2 regions of the Ruania zhangjianzhongii genome follow, and region 2 is predicted to be linked to the other one. Evidence: predicted binding sites of a transcription regulator. Region 2 holds the regulator's gene; the other holds the start of a gene.
What was found. The regulator HspR, encoded in region 2, represses chaperone genes until heat shock. The targets are predictions, from matches to a motif close to AAGTTGAGTCNNNNNGACTCAACTT.

Region 1: FU260_RS22315 (Hsp20/alpha crystallin family protein) is a predicted target of HspR. The motif match lies at 1,964-1,988, and genes of this name have one in related genera.

What each region holds. Positions count from the first base shown of each region.
Region 1 is NZ_CP042828.1:4,828,276-4,835,847, forward strand. Features, by position in the region: gene FU260_RS22300 (DUF2330 domain-containing protein) at 1-507, opposite strand, end outside; gene FU260_RS22305 (metal-sensitive transcriptional regulator) at 675-989, shown strand; gene FU260_RS22310 (heavy-metal-associated domain-containing protein) at 1,050-1,271, shown strand; gene FU260_RS22315 (Hsp20/alpha crystallin family protein) at 1,409-1,891, opposite strand; gene FU260_RS22320 (CPBP family intramembrane glutamic endopeptidase) at 2,336-3,142, shown strand; gene FU260_RS22325 (lysylphosphatidylglycerol synthase transmembrane domain-containing protein) at 3,217-6,036, shown strand; gene FU260_RS22330 (protein phosphatase 2C domain-containing protein) at 6,162-7,385, shown strand; gene FU260_RS22335 (MFS transporter) at 7,431-7,572, opposite strand, start outside.
Region 2 is NZ_CP042828.1:4,666,162-4,673,733, forward strand. Features, by position in the region: gene FU260_RS23920 (DUF2510 domain-containing protein) at 1-322, shown strand, start outside; gene FU260_RS21550 (prolyl oligopeptidase family serine peptidase) at 429-2,495, shown strand; gene FU260_RS21555 (maleylpyruvate isomerase family mycothiol-dependent enzyme) at 2,712-3,458, opposite strand; gene FU260_RS21560 (pyridoxine/pyridoxamine 5'-phosphate oxidase) at 3,455-4,120, opposite strand; gene FU260_RS24295 (DUF4282 domain-containing protein) at 4,339-4,617, opposite strand; gene FU260_RS21580 (DUF4282 domain-containing protein) at 5,359-5,667, opposite strand; gene FU260_RS21585 (heat shock protein transcriptional repressor HspR) at 6,215-6,622, opposite strand; gene FU260_RS21590 (DnaJ C-terminal domain-containing protein) at 6,629-7,572, opposite strand, start outside.

The DNA.
Region 1 (7,572 bases), 160 kb from region 2:
CTCGTGCTCGCGTAGCCAGTCGGTGAGTCCGTCGGCATCGGTGGCTGACAGCACGCTGGCCTCCAGCGGGCCGAGCGGCACCGTGTCCAGCACCTCGACCCCGCCGGTCGGCTCGGCCGCCCCGGCCCCGTCGGCCGGTCCGATGTCCTCCCACTGCGGCCACCAGGTGAACGTGTCCTCCACGCGTGGCGCAGCCATCTCGGCCAGCTCGTCGAAGAAGGACGTCTCCGCCAACTGCACCTCGGGCTCGCTGGGGGTCGGGATGATGACCGCGGCATCATCGGCGTCGGTGATCATGTCCAGCTGCATCACGATGTCCTCGGTGCTGCCGTCCCACGCGAGCGCGGCAACCTCCCGGTCCACGGTCAGCGCTTCACCCTCGGCAGAGACGGCACCACCACACGCGCAGGCCTGCGCCGGCTCGGCCACCAGCACGCCACCGAGCGCGAGCATGATCACCGAACCCGCCATCGCGAGGGCGCGCCGCAGCCGCCGAAACTCTCCCATGAGCGCCACCGTATGCGAGCCCGGAGCGTGAAAACGGGCTTGATATCGGATCGATATCCGGCGGCGGCAGATCGTGATCATTCCGTTGTCCCACGCGCACAACCCCCACACAGGAATACCCAGTGGGGGTATAGTGGATGACGATCAGACGTCACCCAGGAGGATCGATGACCACCCAGGAAACGCTGGAGGCCCAACCTCCGCACGGCTACACCCCGGACAAAGAGGCGTACCTGAAGCGGATGCGCCGGATCGAGGGGCAGGTGCGCGGGATCGCCCGGATGGTCGACGAGGACGTCTACTGCATCGACGTACTCACCCAGATCTCCGCCGTCACCAAAGCATTGCAGGCGGTAGGGCTCGGCCTGCTCGAGGACCACCTCAGCCATTGCGTGATCGACGCCGCCCGCACCTCCCCCGAAGCCGGCGAGGAGAAGGTGAAAGAAGCATCGGCCGCCATCGCCCGGCTGGTCCGGTCCTGACCGGACCGGACTGGACCGCACGGTCTGTACCCGCACGCCAGGAACAACGAGGAGATATCTGTGACCACCACTGTGATCGACGTCGAGGGCATGACCTGCGGCAACTGCGTCAACCACGTCACCGAGGAGCTGACCGGCCTGGACGGCGTCAGCGCGGTAGACGTGGACCTGCACGCCGGGGGCGTCTCCCCGGTGACCGTGACCTCGGCTGCCGCCCTGGACGAGTCGGCGGTGCGCGAGGCGGTCGACGAAGCGGGGTACGCGGTCACCGCGATCCGCTGAGCGGCGGCGACTGAGCGGCGGCAGAGCCGCGACGCCTCAGCGGCGGCGGCTGACCGACGCCAGCTTGCCGTGGCGCCGAAATCGCGATGCCCCGGGTGCCTCATCGGCACCCGGGGCATCGGCTTCGGTCGTGCAGGTCAGGCGGCGACCGCCGCTGCATCCTCACTGTTCTCGTTCTCGACGGCGGTCTCCCGCTCCTGGTCGGCGACGGTCACCGCGGACGCCTCGGCGGTCTGCACCGCGATCTTGCGCGGCTTGGCCGCTTCTGCCACCGGGATGCGCAGGGTGAGCACGCCGTGGGCGTAGGACGCGCTGATCGCATCGACGTCCAGGCCGTCGTTCAGGGTGAGCTGGCGGCGGTAGCCACCGGCCGGCCGCTCCTGGGCGAGCCACCGGCGGCCCTCGGGTCGATCGATGGTGCGCTCGGCCTGGACAGTCAGCACGTTGCCGTCCACGTCCAGGTCGATGGTCTCCGGGGCCACACCGGGAAGGTCGATGTCCACCACGAACTCATCGCCTGCACGGTAGAGGTCCATCGGCATCCAGCGCGGGCCGCGGCTGCCGGCAAAGGTACCGGTCAGTCGGTCCAGCTCACGGAACGGGTCAAAGGTCAGAGCCATGGGAACTCCTCGGGTCGGTTCTGGATAGGTTCTCGCCCGGTACAACGGCGGAACCCGTAGGTACATTCCCGAGAGTTGAGTCTGGTTCGCTCAAGGTGAACGAACGAGCCGGTTCTTAGTAGGTGGAGGAGCCGATGGTTCCCAGCACTACGACTGTGAAGTCGTCGGGCTGATCGAGCCGCGCTGATCTATCGGTCCAGCCCAGGCCCGGCCGCTCCAGCGCGCCCGGCTGCCCTCCGACCCCCACGGTGCTGTCGTCCCACCCTGCCTCGGAATCCACTTGGCGCCTCGGAATCCGGGTGGAACTGGATTCCGAGGGTGTCAGTGGATTCCGAGGCGCAAGACCGGGCCAGGACCGAGCCGGGGGCCGGGGCGAGTGGGGCAGTGGGGTCGGAGGCGGCCACGAGGAATGGGGACGCCGGGCCCGGTGCGATATAACGAGATGTGACCAGCCCCGACCCACCCCTGGAGAAGTCCAGATCGCGGCGCCTGACCGCCGAGATCTGGATCGTGATAGGGCTCTCCCTCGGCCAGTCCGGTGTGTACGCGGTGGTCGCCATCATCGCCGCACTCACTCGCGGGCCGCTCGGCGAGCAGAGCACCGCGCTGAACGCCTCGCAGTCCCCGCGCCCGTATCTGGACCTGACCTATCAGATCCTGTCCATCACCTTCGCGCTGGTGCCGGTCGCCCTCGCGCTCTACCTGCTCTCCGACCGGGGCCGCAGCCCCTGGCGGCGAATCGGCTTGGACGCCCGGCGCCCGGGGAGGGACGTGGCCTGGGGCGTGGGCCTGGGTGCGCTGATCGGTATCCCCGGCCTCGGGTTGTACGTGGCCGGCCGCGCGCTGGGCATCACGGTCGCGGTGCAGGCCTCCGCGCTGGACCCGTACTGGTGGACCGTGCCGGTGCTGCTCCTCGCCGCCCTGAAGAACGGGCTGCTGGAGGAGGTCGTGGTGGTCGGCTACCTGGTGGAACGGCTGCAGGAGAAGCGGTGGGGACCGGTCGCGATCGTCGCGCTCTCGGCGTTCATCCGCGGCTCCTACCACCTCTACCAGGGCTGGGGGCCGTTCGCGGCGAACATGCTGATGGGCGTCATCTTCGCGACCTTCTACCTGTCCCGTTGGGGCCGACGCCGAGTGATGCCACTGGTAATCGCGCACACGCTGCTGGATGTCGCGGCCTTCGTCGGCTACCAGCTGCTCCCCGAGGACTGGCTGACCGCCATCGGCGTGACCTCCTCGGCTGGGCTGTGACTCCCGTCACCGACTGACCACACCTCGCCCGTCGCGGCGGTGTGCGGCGAGTCACGTCGCATACCATCGTGGCCATGGCTGAGGGGACCGCCCAGGAACCGCCCGCGCGCGGCCGGTTCCGCACGATCACGGTGCTGGACATTCCCCTGGTCCGGGTCCGGCGACCGATCGACCTGGTGATGATGCTCGCCACGGTCGCCGGAATCGTGGCCGTGCTGGTGCTCTCCGTGTTCGCCTACCGCACCACCACAGCGGTCACCCAGGACGTGCAGTCGGTGTTCGCCCAGGTGCTGCGCAACATCCTGCTGGTGCCGATCAACGCGATCGAGGGTTTCCTCACCCTCATCCTGCCGATCGTGGTGATCGCCGAACAGCTCTTCCGCCGGCAGGTGCGCGCGGTGATCGACGCGGTGGCAGCAGCCCTGGCGGCCATCCTGATCACCAGTGCGGCGGTCTGGCTGCTGCACAGCCTTGCCCCGGAGGCGATGCTGCGGGCCCTCCGGCTGCACGAGGGCACCGACCTGGTCATGACGATCACCCCGATGGTGGCCGGACTGGCGGCGTTCCTCACCGGTACCGGCACCCGGGACGAGCGTCGCCTGGTGGGGATCTCCTGGAATCTGCTCTGGGTAGTGCTGGTGGTCTCGGTGATCGCCGGTGAGTCCACGCTGGCCGGGGCGATCATCTCGGTGCTGATCGGCCGGGCCGTGGGGCTGGGCATGCGATACGCCTCGGGGGTGCTCAGCCGCCGGGCGCACGGGCAGGTGCTGGTGGAGGGTATCCGCCGCGCCGGCGTGGACGCGGTGAGCGTGATCCGCATCGGCGACTCCACGGACGCCGCCAGTCTGCAGAGCGAGTCCGTGACGGCCACCAACCCGATCGGGTACGTCGCGCCCAGCGGCTCGCGGGCTCCGGTCGACGACGGCGCAGCCCCCTCGGGTGCACCCCTCACCTCGGCAGGTGGGCCGGCTGGGGTGACCCCACCCGGCCACGGTGAAGTCGCCCCACACGGCCCGGGTGAAGCGGCCCCACGCGGCCCAGGTCGGGAAGTCCCGGCCAGGCCGGACGGGAACGCAGGTACTGCTCCTCCCCCAGGCCCAGGCACCGGTCCACCGCGGTACCCGGGCAGCGGTCCGGGTGGCCTGGCCGAGGCCGACGACGCAGCGCCGTCGGGTGCGGTGGTACCGGACCATGTCCAAGAGTCGGCCACTGTCGCCACCGAGCGCGAGGGTGCCAACCGGGTGTACGCCGTCACCGACACCACCGGGCAGCGCTGGGACGCCGTGGTCCTGGACGCGGACCGCCAGGTGATCGGCTGGTTGAACGGGCTGATCACCACGCTCACCCGCCGAGGTCTGGACCGGCGCACCTCGGTGGGCCTGCGGCAGAGCGCCGAACGCGCCTCGCTGATGTACTACGCCGCCTCGGCGGCCGGGGTGAACTGCCCGCGCCTGCACGGGATCGCCGAGGCCGGCGCGTCGGTACTGCTGCTCGGTGAGCACGTCCGAGACGCCCAGCAGCTGGCCGACCTCCCCGATACGGCGATCACCGACGACGTGATGATGAACGCCTGGGAGCAGCTGCGGATCGCGCACACCTCCGGGCTGGCACACCGAAACATCTGCGCCGACACCGTATCGGTGGTCAGCTCCGGTAGCGATGCGGGCCAGGTCTGGCTGAACGGCTGGGAGGAGGGGGAGATCGCGGCCACCTCACTGGCCCGCCGGGTGGACCTGGCGCAGCTGCTCACCCTGTTCGCCCTCCGGGTGGGTCCGCAGCGCGCGGTGGCCGCCGCCTCCCGCTCGCTGAACATCGCACAGCTCGCGGAGATCGCTCCGCTGCTGCAGCCGATCGCGATGCCCGCCCAGACCCGCGCCGCCGCCCGGGCGAACAAGGCGGGGATGCGCACGCTGCGCTCGCACCTGGTGGACTTCATCCCGACGGCCGGGGACGTCGAGCCGATCCAGCTGGCCCGGTTCAACGCCCGCACCGCGATCACCCTCACCGTGGCGGTGGTGGCCGGCTGGGTGCTGCTCACCACCCTGAACTTCGAGACCATCACCGAGGTGGTGGTCGACGCCAACCCGATGTGGATGGTGGTGGCCTTCGGGCTGGGCCTGCTCACCTACCTGGGCGGCGCGATGGGCCTGACCGGTCTCTCCCCGGACCGTCTCGGGCTGTGGCGCACCACGCTGGTGCAGGTCGCTGCCTCGGTGATCACTCTGGTGGCGCCGGCCGGTGTCGGCCCCGCCGCGCTCAACCTGCGGTACATGCAGAAGCGCGGCGTGGCCACCCCGATGGCGTTGGCCACAGTAGCCCTGCTGCAGGTCTCCCAGTTCGTCACCACCGTGCTCCTGCTGATCGCGATCGCCCTGCTCACCGGCTCGTCCGGGGCGCTGCAGCAGGTGCCCTCGGGTGCCGTGCTGATCGGTGTCGGTGTGGTGCTGCTGCTGGTGGGGGTGGTGATGGCGGTCGGATCGCTGCGACGCTGGGTGATCGCCAAGGTCCGGCCGACGCTGCAGCAGGTGTGGCCGCGGCTGGTCTGGGTGATCGGTCAGCCGCACCGGCTGGCGATGGCCCTCGGTGGCAACCTGCTGATGACCGCCGGGTACCTGGGAGCGTTCGCCGCGGCGCTGGCCGCGTTCGGGCAGTCGCTGCCGCCGACGTCGCTGGCGATCGTGTACCTCACCGGTAACGCGGTCGGTTCGGCGATCCCGACCCCGGGCGGTATCGGCACTGTGGAGCTGGCGCTGTCCACCGGTCTGACTACGGCCGGGATCGCTGCTGCTGCGGCGGCGTCCACAGCGGTGCTGTTCCGGGTGCTGACGTTCTGGATCCGCGTGCCGTTGGGCTGGTGGGCGCTGCGGTACCTTCAGCGGCGGAACATGCTCTGAGCACGGATCCAGCCACCCACCGAGGACGGCCAGCAGCCGTGCGCGGGTGGGGTCTGGTGGGGTTGTAAGGTGAGGGACGCAAGGGGCTTTCGCAACGGCGGACGACACAGTTGAGGCGGTGCACGATGGCGGTCAGCTTCCGCTATGCCACCCGCACTGACCTCGGCACTGTCCGGACGAACAATGAAGACTCCGCGTTGGCCAGCCCGCAGTTGCTGGTCCTCGCCGACGGGATGGGCGGGCACGCAGCCGGTGAGGTGGCCTCCGCCGTAGCGTTGCGTGTGTTCGCCGAGGTGGACCAGAGTGGCGAGCACGCTTTGGCTGAGGAGTTCCTCCGCGCCGGCCGACGCGCCCGCCGCGCACTGTTCGCCATGTCCGATGCGGACCCGGTGCTGGAGTCGATGGGTACCACGCTGCTGGTGGTCGGCTCCGACGGCGACCGGGTCAGTGTGGGGCATATCGGCGACTCTCGGGTGTACGCGCTCCGGGACGGCTCGCTGTACCAGATCACCACCGACCACACCCATGTGCAACGACTGATCGACAACGGCGAGCTCACCGTGGAGCGAGCCCGCACCCATCCGTATCGGTCGATGCTGTTGAAGTCGCTGGACGACCAGCCGGGCGGCCCCGACCTGGACATCATCGACGCCGAGGTGCAGCCAGGGGACCGGGTGCTGCTCTGCTCGGACGGACTCTCGGACTACCTGGGCGCCGAGGCGATCGGCACTGCGCTGATCGCCGAGGACCGCGAGCAGGCGGCGGCCGCCCTGATCGAAGCGGCGCTGGCCGTCGGCACCCGGGACAACGTGACAGTGGTGGTAGCGGACGTGGTCGCCGACCTCGACGACGCCGGTGCGGACACCACCGAACCGGGCGGAGTGCGGTCCGCGATCACCGAGGCCGCTGGCACCAGCCCGAACCGGCTGGCGGCTTCGGCACCGGTCGTCGTCGGCGCCGCCGTGGATGGCGTGACCCTGTCCGCAGAGGCGGCTGAAGCGCTGCACGCCTGCCTGCCGGACGTCCCGTTCGATGCCGCCGCACCGATGGCCGGGGCACGCCTGTGCCCCCCTGAGGCGGCGCCGGACGAGACGGAACACACCCCCGATACGGCAGGCCCGCCCCAGGACAAGACGACGCAGCAGCACGAGGAGGCTGCGCCGTCGCCAGCGGGACGTTCCGCCGAGACTCCCGGCCCGGAACCCACCGCGGGCCCTACCGACCCACCCCGGGCTGTCGACCCCGACACCGTTCCGGTGCCCACCGGGCCCACCAGCACCCTGCCCGGGATCCTGGCGGCAGCCGGCGTGGCGGCCCTGGTGGTGCTGCTGTACCTGGTGCTCGGCTGATTCTCCCGACCTGAGCCGCGCCTCCCCCGTCGGTGGGCGAACCAGTCAGCCCGCGATCGTTCGGTTCCGGCCGACCAGTGGGCCCAGTGCCGCGGTGACGAGTCCGACCGCGGCGATCAGCAGCGGCACAGCGGACGGTCCGAGACTATGCAGCACCCCGGCGACCAGGAGCCCGGTCGCGGCGATC
Region 2 (7,572 bases):
CGAACTGCTCGGCGGTTTCTGCCCGAGCAGTCCGGGGTACGTCTACATCAACGACCAGTACTCCGACTACCCGAACGTCCTCCAGAACGAGGGGTTCGTGCACACGGTCCGGCACGAGATCGCCCACAGCCAGATCCTGGCGATCTGCGGCACTCTTTCCCCGCCGGCAGCCGGAGAGAACTGGGAGGGCGTGACGAACTCCTACGCGGTGAACTATTTGGGCGCGGACCCGGACTGGCTGTTCGTCGAGAACGAGTATGCGATCAGCGCGCAGACCGAGGAAGTCGCTCAGCAGATCCACGAGGACCAGCAGTGCCAGTAGCGCTGCCCACCTGTACCCGCCGGCCGGGTGAGCCCAGCAAGGCCAACGCACCCTCCGCCGTCTCCTAGGCTGGTCTCACCCGAGGACACCAGCGCGAGGAGCAGAAGTGAGCACAGCCGGCAGCGAGGACCCGTACACCTGGCTGGAGGACGTCGAGAGCGAGCGTGCGCTGGACTGGGTCCGAGCCCGGAATGCCGAGGGAGCCGCCGACCTGGCCGCCACCCCGGGTTTCGCCAGCACCAGGGATCGGATTCTCGACGTCCTGGACTCCGACGCGAAGATCCCGGACGTGAGCAAGGTCGGCGACTTCTACTACAACTTCTGGCGGGACGCCGAACACGAGCGCGGTCTGTGGCGGCGCACCACCCTGGAGTCCTACCGGACGGCGGATCCCGAGTGGGAGACGGTACTGGACATCGACGGGCTGAACGAGGCCGAGGAGGAGAACTGGGTCTGGCACGGCGCCTCTGTACTGCGCAGCGGACCGGAGGCGTATCGCCTCGCGATCGTGGACCTGTCCCGTGGCGGCGCCGATGCGGACGTCTCCCGGGAGTTCGACCTGCACACCAAGACCTTCGTCGACGGCGGCTTCTACCGGCCCGAGTCCAAGGGGAGCGTCTCCTGGATCGATGCGGACACGCTGTTCGTGGCCACCGATACCGGGCCCGGAACCATGACCTCCTCCGGGTACCCGCGGACCGCCCGACGCTGGCACCGCGGAACCCCGCTGGAGAGTGCGCCGATCGTCTACCAGGCACCCGAGCAGGACATGGCGGTCGCCGCGGCGCATGACTCCACCCCCGGCTTCGAGCGGGACTTCGTGATCCGGGCGATCGCGTTCTACAACGACGAGCTGTACCTGCTCGACGGCGATGAGCTCACCTTGATCGAGGTTCCCCGCTCGGCGAATGCCGACGTGCACCGGGAGTGGCTCACCGTGGAGCTGCGCGAGGACTGGACCACCGGCGGGCGTACCTATCCGGGCGGTGCACTGCTGGCGATCGACTTCGAGGCGTTCCTGGCCGGCGAGCGGGACTTCCTCGAGGTCTACACGCCTACTGCAGGCACCTCACTGGCCGGCTACACCTGGACCCGGCACCACCTGGTGCTGAACATCCTGGACGATGTGAAGTCCCGGCTGGAGATCCTCACCCCGGCCGACGGCGGATTCTCCCGATCCGCTTTCATCGGTGCGCCGGCCGTGGGTACGGTGCAGGTCGCGCCGGTGGACCGCCGCACCTCGGACGACGTGTGGCTGTACGCCACCGACTTCCTCTCCCCCACCACGATGTCCCTGGCCCAGATGGACCCTGCACCGGGTCCCGACGGCACGGTCTCGGTCGTGATCGAGGCGCTGAAGTCGATGCCGGCCTTCTTCGATGCCGACGGCCTGGTCGCCGAGCAGCATTTCGCCACCTCGACGGACGGCACCCGGATCCCGTACTTCCTGATTCGTCGCGAGGATCTGGCCTTCGACTCCGCAGCACCCACTCTGCTGTACGGCTACGGCGGATTCGAGATCTCGCTGACCCCCGCCTACTCCGGCTCCCTGGGCCGGTCGTGGCTGGAACGCGGTGGCGTGTACGCGCTCGCCAATATCCGTGGCGGTGGCGAGTACGGGCCGGCGTGGCACCAGGCGGCACTGAAGGCGAATCGGTACAAAGCGTACGAGGACCTGGCCGCGGTCGCCCGCGATCTGACCGAGAAGGAGATCACCGCTGCCGCGCACCTGGGGGTGCAGGGCGGGTCGAACGGCGGCCTGCTCACCGGGAACATGCTCACCCAGTACCCCGAGCTGTTCGGTGCGGTGGTGATCCAGGTGCCGCTGCTGGACATGAAGCGCTACTCCCACCTGCTCGCCGGCGCGTCCTGGATGGCCGAGTACGGCGATCCGGACGATCCGGCGCAGTGGGAGTTCATCCGCACCTTCTCCCCGTACCACCTGTTCGAGCCCGATCGGGAGTACCCGCCGGTCCTGCTGACCACCTCCACCCGCGACGACCGGGTGCACCCGGGCCACGCCCGCAAAATGGCCGCCCAGCTGCTCGCCGCAGGCAAGGACGTGACCTACTACGAGAACATCGAGGGCGGGCACGGCGGCTCGGCGACCAACGCGCAGGCAGCGCACATGCAGGCGCTGGCATACGAGTTCCTGCATTCCCGCCTGCGCTGAGCTGCTCGGGCCCGCTCGCACCCCCGCACACCCGGCCCTGACACCCCGCACCCCGGCGCCCGGCACCGGCACCGGCCCGCTGGTCATCCATCGGAGTACCGAATGAACATCTGAGGGCCGAAATTCCGGTACTCAGATGTCCATTCCGTACTCAGACGACTGTCTGCGACCGGCGGGCGGGCGGGATGCGGGCTGCTGGCCGGGCCCGTCGCGGGCTCAACGGCTGGAGGGCCAGGGGCCGAGCTCGGGCAGGTCCACCGCATCCTCGCCGCTAGTAGCGATCGGCAGCGGGTGGATCTCCCGCCCGGCCAGCCAGCCGGTGATCGAGGTGAGCGGACCGGTCACGGTCACCGGCGCCGTCGGCGGGGCTCCGGAGTCCGCGGCGACCACATACCGCACCCCCGGTTCGAAGGCGTCCAGCTCGACCAACGGCCCGCTGGGCAGGCGCACGGAGAGGAAGTCGAGCAGGTACTCGCACAACGGCTGGCTCCACACCTTCGCCGCCTCGATACCCAGATCGAGATCCACCTGGTGGATGCTGATCTCACGCCACCAGGCCAGGGCGACGTCCACCACGATCCCGTCCCGGTAGCGCACCGGCGTGAACCACACCAGCGAATCCTTCTCCGGCCAGGCGTTCTGGTGCTGGCTCTGCAGTGCGGTGAGCGCCGCGAGGTGCTCCTCCTTGGTCCGGGTAGCGCCGGCCTCGATCGCCGATTCCCGCCCCGCCGACCCGCCGTCATAGACGTCGATCAGCTGGCCGCGCGCGGCATAGTCGAGCTGGCGCGCGAGCGCTCGGCCGATACCGTCGATGTGGGCGAGCACGTGGCTGCGGGTCCAGCCGGGTAGCCCGCTCGGGGCGGCGAGGTCCTCGGGCGTGGCGTGTTCGACGGCGGAGATCACCCTGGCCAGGGCGGCTTCGCTCTCCCGGACGGTGGCGAGTGGTTCGATCAGGTCGGTCATGGCCAGAGCAGCTCCCTCTTCCAGTCGTCCCCGTGGCGCCGGTAGCGCAGCCGGATCTGCCCGGCATCGGCAGTAGCCTGCCAGAATTCCACGGCCTCGGCCCGTAGCCCGTAGGACCGCCAGCTCGGCAGCTCGGTGTCCGGGTGCTCCTGCACGCTGGTGAGCTCTGCGGCGAAGGCATCCCAGTAGGCCTGCCGGTCGGTGAGCACCTCGCTCTGATGGCCGACGAGCGCGGCGGCCCGCGAACCCGGTGGGCGGGCGTGGAAGTCTGCGGCACCGGCAGCGTCACCGAGGTCCCGCATCTGACCGGTGACCCGGACCTGACGGCCAAGAGCGCCCCAGAAGGTGGTCAGCGCAGCGCGGGAGTTCTCCGCGAGCTGGGCGGCCTTGGGGCTGTCGGCGGAAGTCGCCACACACCAGAGGTCGGCGTCGATGTCCTTGAGTATTAGCGTGCGGGCGGTGACCCGCCCGTCTCCTCCCGCAGTGGACAGCACCATCGCATGCGGCGCCTGCACACCCCCGTCGACGGCGGAGCGTAGCCAGTCCAGGTAGAGCTCGGCCGGAGCGGCCGGTGCTGCATCCGGGTCGAAGGGCGGCAGGCGGTCGCGGTCGAAGACGGGCAGCTCACGCAGCCAGTGCCGCAGGCTCGGTTCGGAGGTCACGGGCCCAGCCTGCCATCCGGGCCCGCGATCAGCCCAGCCGGGTGACACCCGCCGTCGGGCGCTATGCACAGCACGCCGTCGGGCGCAATGCACCGCACACCGTCGCGCGCAGCCAGCCGGCACCGACACCGGCACCGGCACCGACACCGACACCGACACCGACACCGACACCATCGGCGCATCCTCGCCACCGCGCCGGGGCGGGGAGGCAGACGTCGCTATCCGTCGGTGCGGCCGACCATCTGGGAGGTGTTCTGCGCAGTGCGGATGTTCGCCACCGAGAACTCCAAGCCGAGACGCACGATGATCAGGAGGATCGCCGGCGGGATCCAGCCAAACAGCAGCATGACCACCCCCATCAAGATTCCCCTGCCGCCCATCCGGAACCCGTAGAACAGCAGGAACAGATACTCGAGACAGGCGATCACGATCGCGACCACGAAGATCACCTTCGCGAACGAGATAGTGATGAAGTGGCGGAAGGAGAAGTCGAACATCGCCTTGAAGAAGCCCGGCTCCGGGGACTGTCCGCCATAGTGGCCACCCGGAGGTGGCCCGCCGGGGCCGCCGGGGCCATAGCCACCGGGGCCGTCGGCGCCACCTGGACCGCCAGGCCCGTAGCCACCGGGGCCGCCCGGGCCATAACCGCCAGCGCTGCCGCCCCCGTCACCGTCCGAGGGTGGGCCGCTCGGCGGCCCACTGTAGCCACCGGGGCCAGCTGGCGGCGGGCTCCCTGCACCAGGCGGCGGACCCGCTGGCGGCGGCGCCGCCGAAGCCGCCCCGAACGACGGCGTGCCCGGCACAGGCGGCATCGGTCGAGTGGGCGGCGGACCGGCTGGTGGCGGCCCATAGCTATCGGAAGCGCCAGAGGCCGCACCGAAACTGGTCTGGCCCTGACCCCCTGGACCAGGACGCCCGGCCGAGGCAGACGTTGGATTCTCGGACATGGAGATCTCCCCTACTTTCGTCATTGATGACCAGGAGCGTAGCGGCACCCACCCGGACAATGTGTCCAGATGTGCCGTCCGGTCACCCACAACGAAGCCGATGAGATCTCGCCTATCCGATGTCCGATTCGGGATTCGAGGGACCCGCGGAGTGCCTCGTGCCGCCACCGTCAGAGCACCTCAGGCCGCGGCGGCGACCTGCTGCACCCTCAGACCGCCAGAGTCAGAACACCTCAGACCGCCACAGCGACGTCCCTTGCCCTCAGAGGTCCCACGAGCGGAGGTACAGCATCAGCTGCGGTCCACCAGCTGGGAGGTGTTCTGCGCGGTGCGGATCGTGGCCACCGAGAACTCCAAGCCGAGGCGCACCACGACGAGGAAGATCGCCGGTGGAATCCACCCGAACAGCAGCGCCATCACTCCGAAGATCACCGTGCCACCACTCGATCCGTAGGGGCTGAAGGCATCTCCGATGCTCGCCATCCCGAAACCGGAGATGATCGCGAAGAGCCACCACAGACCGGCGATCACGATCGCCACGATGAAGATCACCTTCGCGAACGAGAGCGTGACGAAGCTCCGGAAGGAGAAGTCGAACATCGCCTTGAAGAAACCCGGCTCCTGCGAGTGCCCGCCATAGTGGCCACCGGGCGGCGGTCCACCTGGTCCGCTCGGGCCGCCGGGGCCGTAGCCACCGGGACCGCCCGGACCGTAACCGCCAGAGCTGCCGGCCCCGTACCCACCCGAGGGTGGACCACTCGGCGGCGGGCCGCCGTAACCTCCGGGGCCGGCGGGTGGCGGGTGACCTGCACCAGGAGGCGGACCCGCTGGTGGCGGCGCCGCCGAGGCCGCCCCGAACGACGGCGTGCCCGGCGGAGGCGGCGTGGGACCACCAGTCGGCGGGCCGGCAGGCGGCGGCCCATAGCTGCCGGGCGCTGCACTGGCCGCACCGAAACTGGTCTGGTCCTGACCCCCTGGATCAGGGTGCCCGGCAGAGGCAGGCGTTGGATTCTCGGACATGAAGATCTCCCCATTTCTCGTCGTCGATCACGAGGAGCGTAATGGCATCCACCCGGACAACGCGTGGACCCTCCGCGGTCCGGCGCGAAACGGGCAGCGGGCGGCGGCGTCCAGCCACACGGCCGGATCAGCGCTGAGGGCGCCAGAGCACCATCGCGCCCGCGCTCTCCGCTCGCCGCAGTCGGGTACCGAGCGGCACCGCGACCACATCACCGGCGGTGTCCGCGGTGAACACCCGCCGGCCGGTGCCGTGGCCGGCCCGCAGCCTGGTGTTCTCCGTCTCGAGCCGTTCGTTCTCCGCGGCAAGCTGCAGGATTCGCTTGATCCCGGCGAGGTTGATGCCCTCCTCCTGAGAGAGCCGTTGCACCTCACGCAGCACGTCCACGTCGCGGGAGGAGTAGCGCCGGCCTCGGCCTCGGGTGCGCTGCGGCACCACGAGGCCGAGCCGGTCATAGGTCCGCAGGGTCTGCGGGTGCATCCCCGCATGCTCCGCGGCGATCGAGATCAGGAAGACCGGGGCGTCATAGCCGGACACGGCACATCACGCCCTCGCCGCATCGGCCAGTCCGGCCCGCGGGTCGGTGCCGTCGCTGGCTTCGGCGAACTTCGTCAGCGCCTCAGCCGCGTCCTTGCTCACCTTCCGCGGGACGGCCACCTCCACGGTGACGATCAGGTCCCCGGTGCCCTTCTTCGAGGCCACGCCTCGACCCTTGGCCCGCAGCCGGGTGCCGGACTGAGTGCCGGCCGGCACCTTGAGCCTGACCTCCGAGCCGTCCAGGGTGGGCACGGCAATCGTCGCGCCGTGCACCGCCTCCGGGAAAGTGATCGGCACCGTGATGGTCAGGTTCTGACCGGCCAGGGCGAACACCGGGTGCGGTTCTACCTGCACGGTGACCACCAGGTCGCCCGGCTCCCCACCGCTCGGGCTGGGCTGTCCCTTGCCGCGCAGACGGATCTTCTGCCCGTCGTGCACGCCGGCCGGGATCCGCACAGTCATCGACCGGGTGCCGTCCAAGGTGAGGGTCACGGTCGCACCCTCCACTGCGGAGCGGAACGGTAGCGAGGCGGAGGTGGTGATGTCTCCGCCCTTGGTCGGCGCCTGGAACCCGGCACGGCCACCCCCGCCACCGCCACCGCCGAACAGGCCACCGAGGATGTCCTCGAAACCGCCGCCACCGGGCATCGAACCCCCGGTGGAGTAGCGCACCCGCGGTCCGCCGGGACCACCAGGTGCCCCGGTGCCGCCGGCACCGAACATCCCGCCGAACAGGTCCTCGAACCCGTTCGCGCCGGTGGCGCCGCCCGGGCCGGAGGCGAACCGCGGTCCACCTCCGGCCATAGCGCGCAGCGCGTCGTACTGCTTGCGCTGCTCGTCGTCGGAGAGCACCGCGTAGGCCTCACCGATCTCCTTGAACTTTTGCTCGGCCTTGGCGTCCCCGGGGTTCTGGTCCGGGTGCCAGGTGCGTGCGAGCTTGCGGTAGGCCT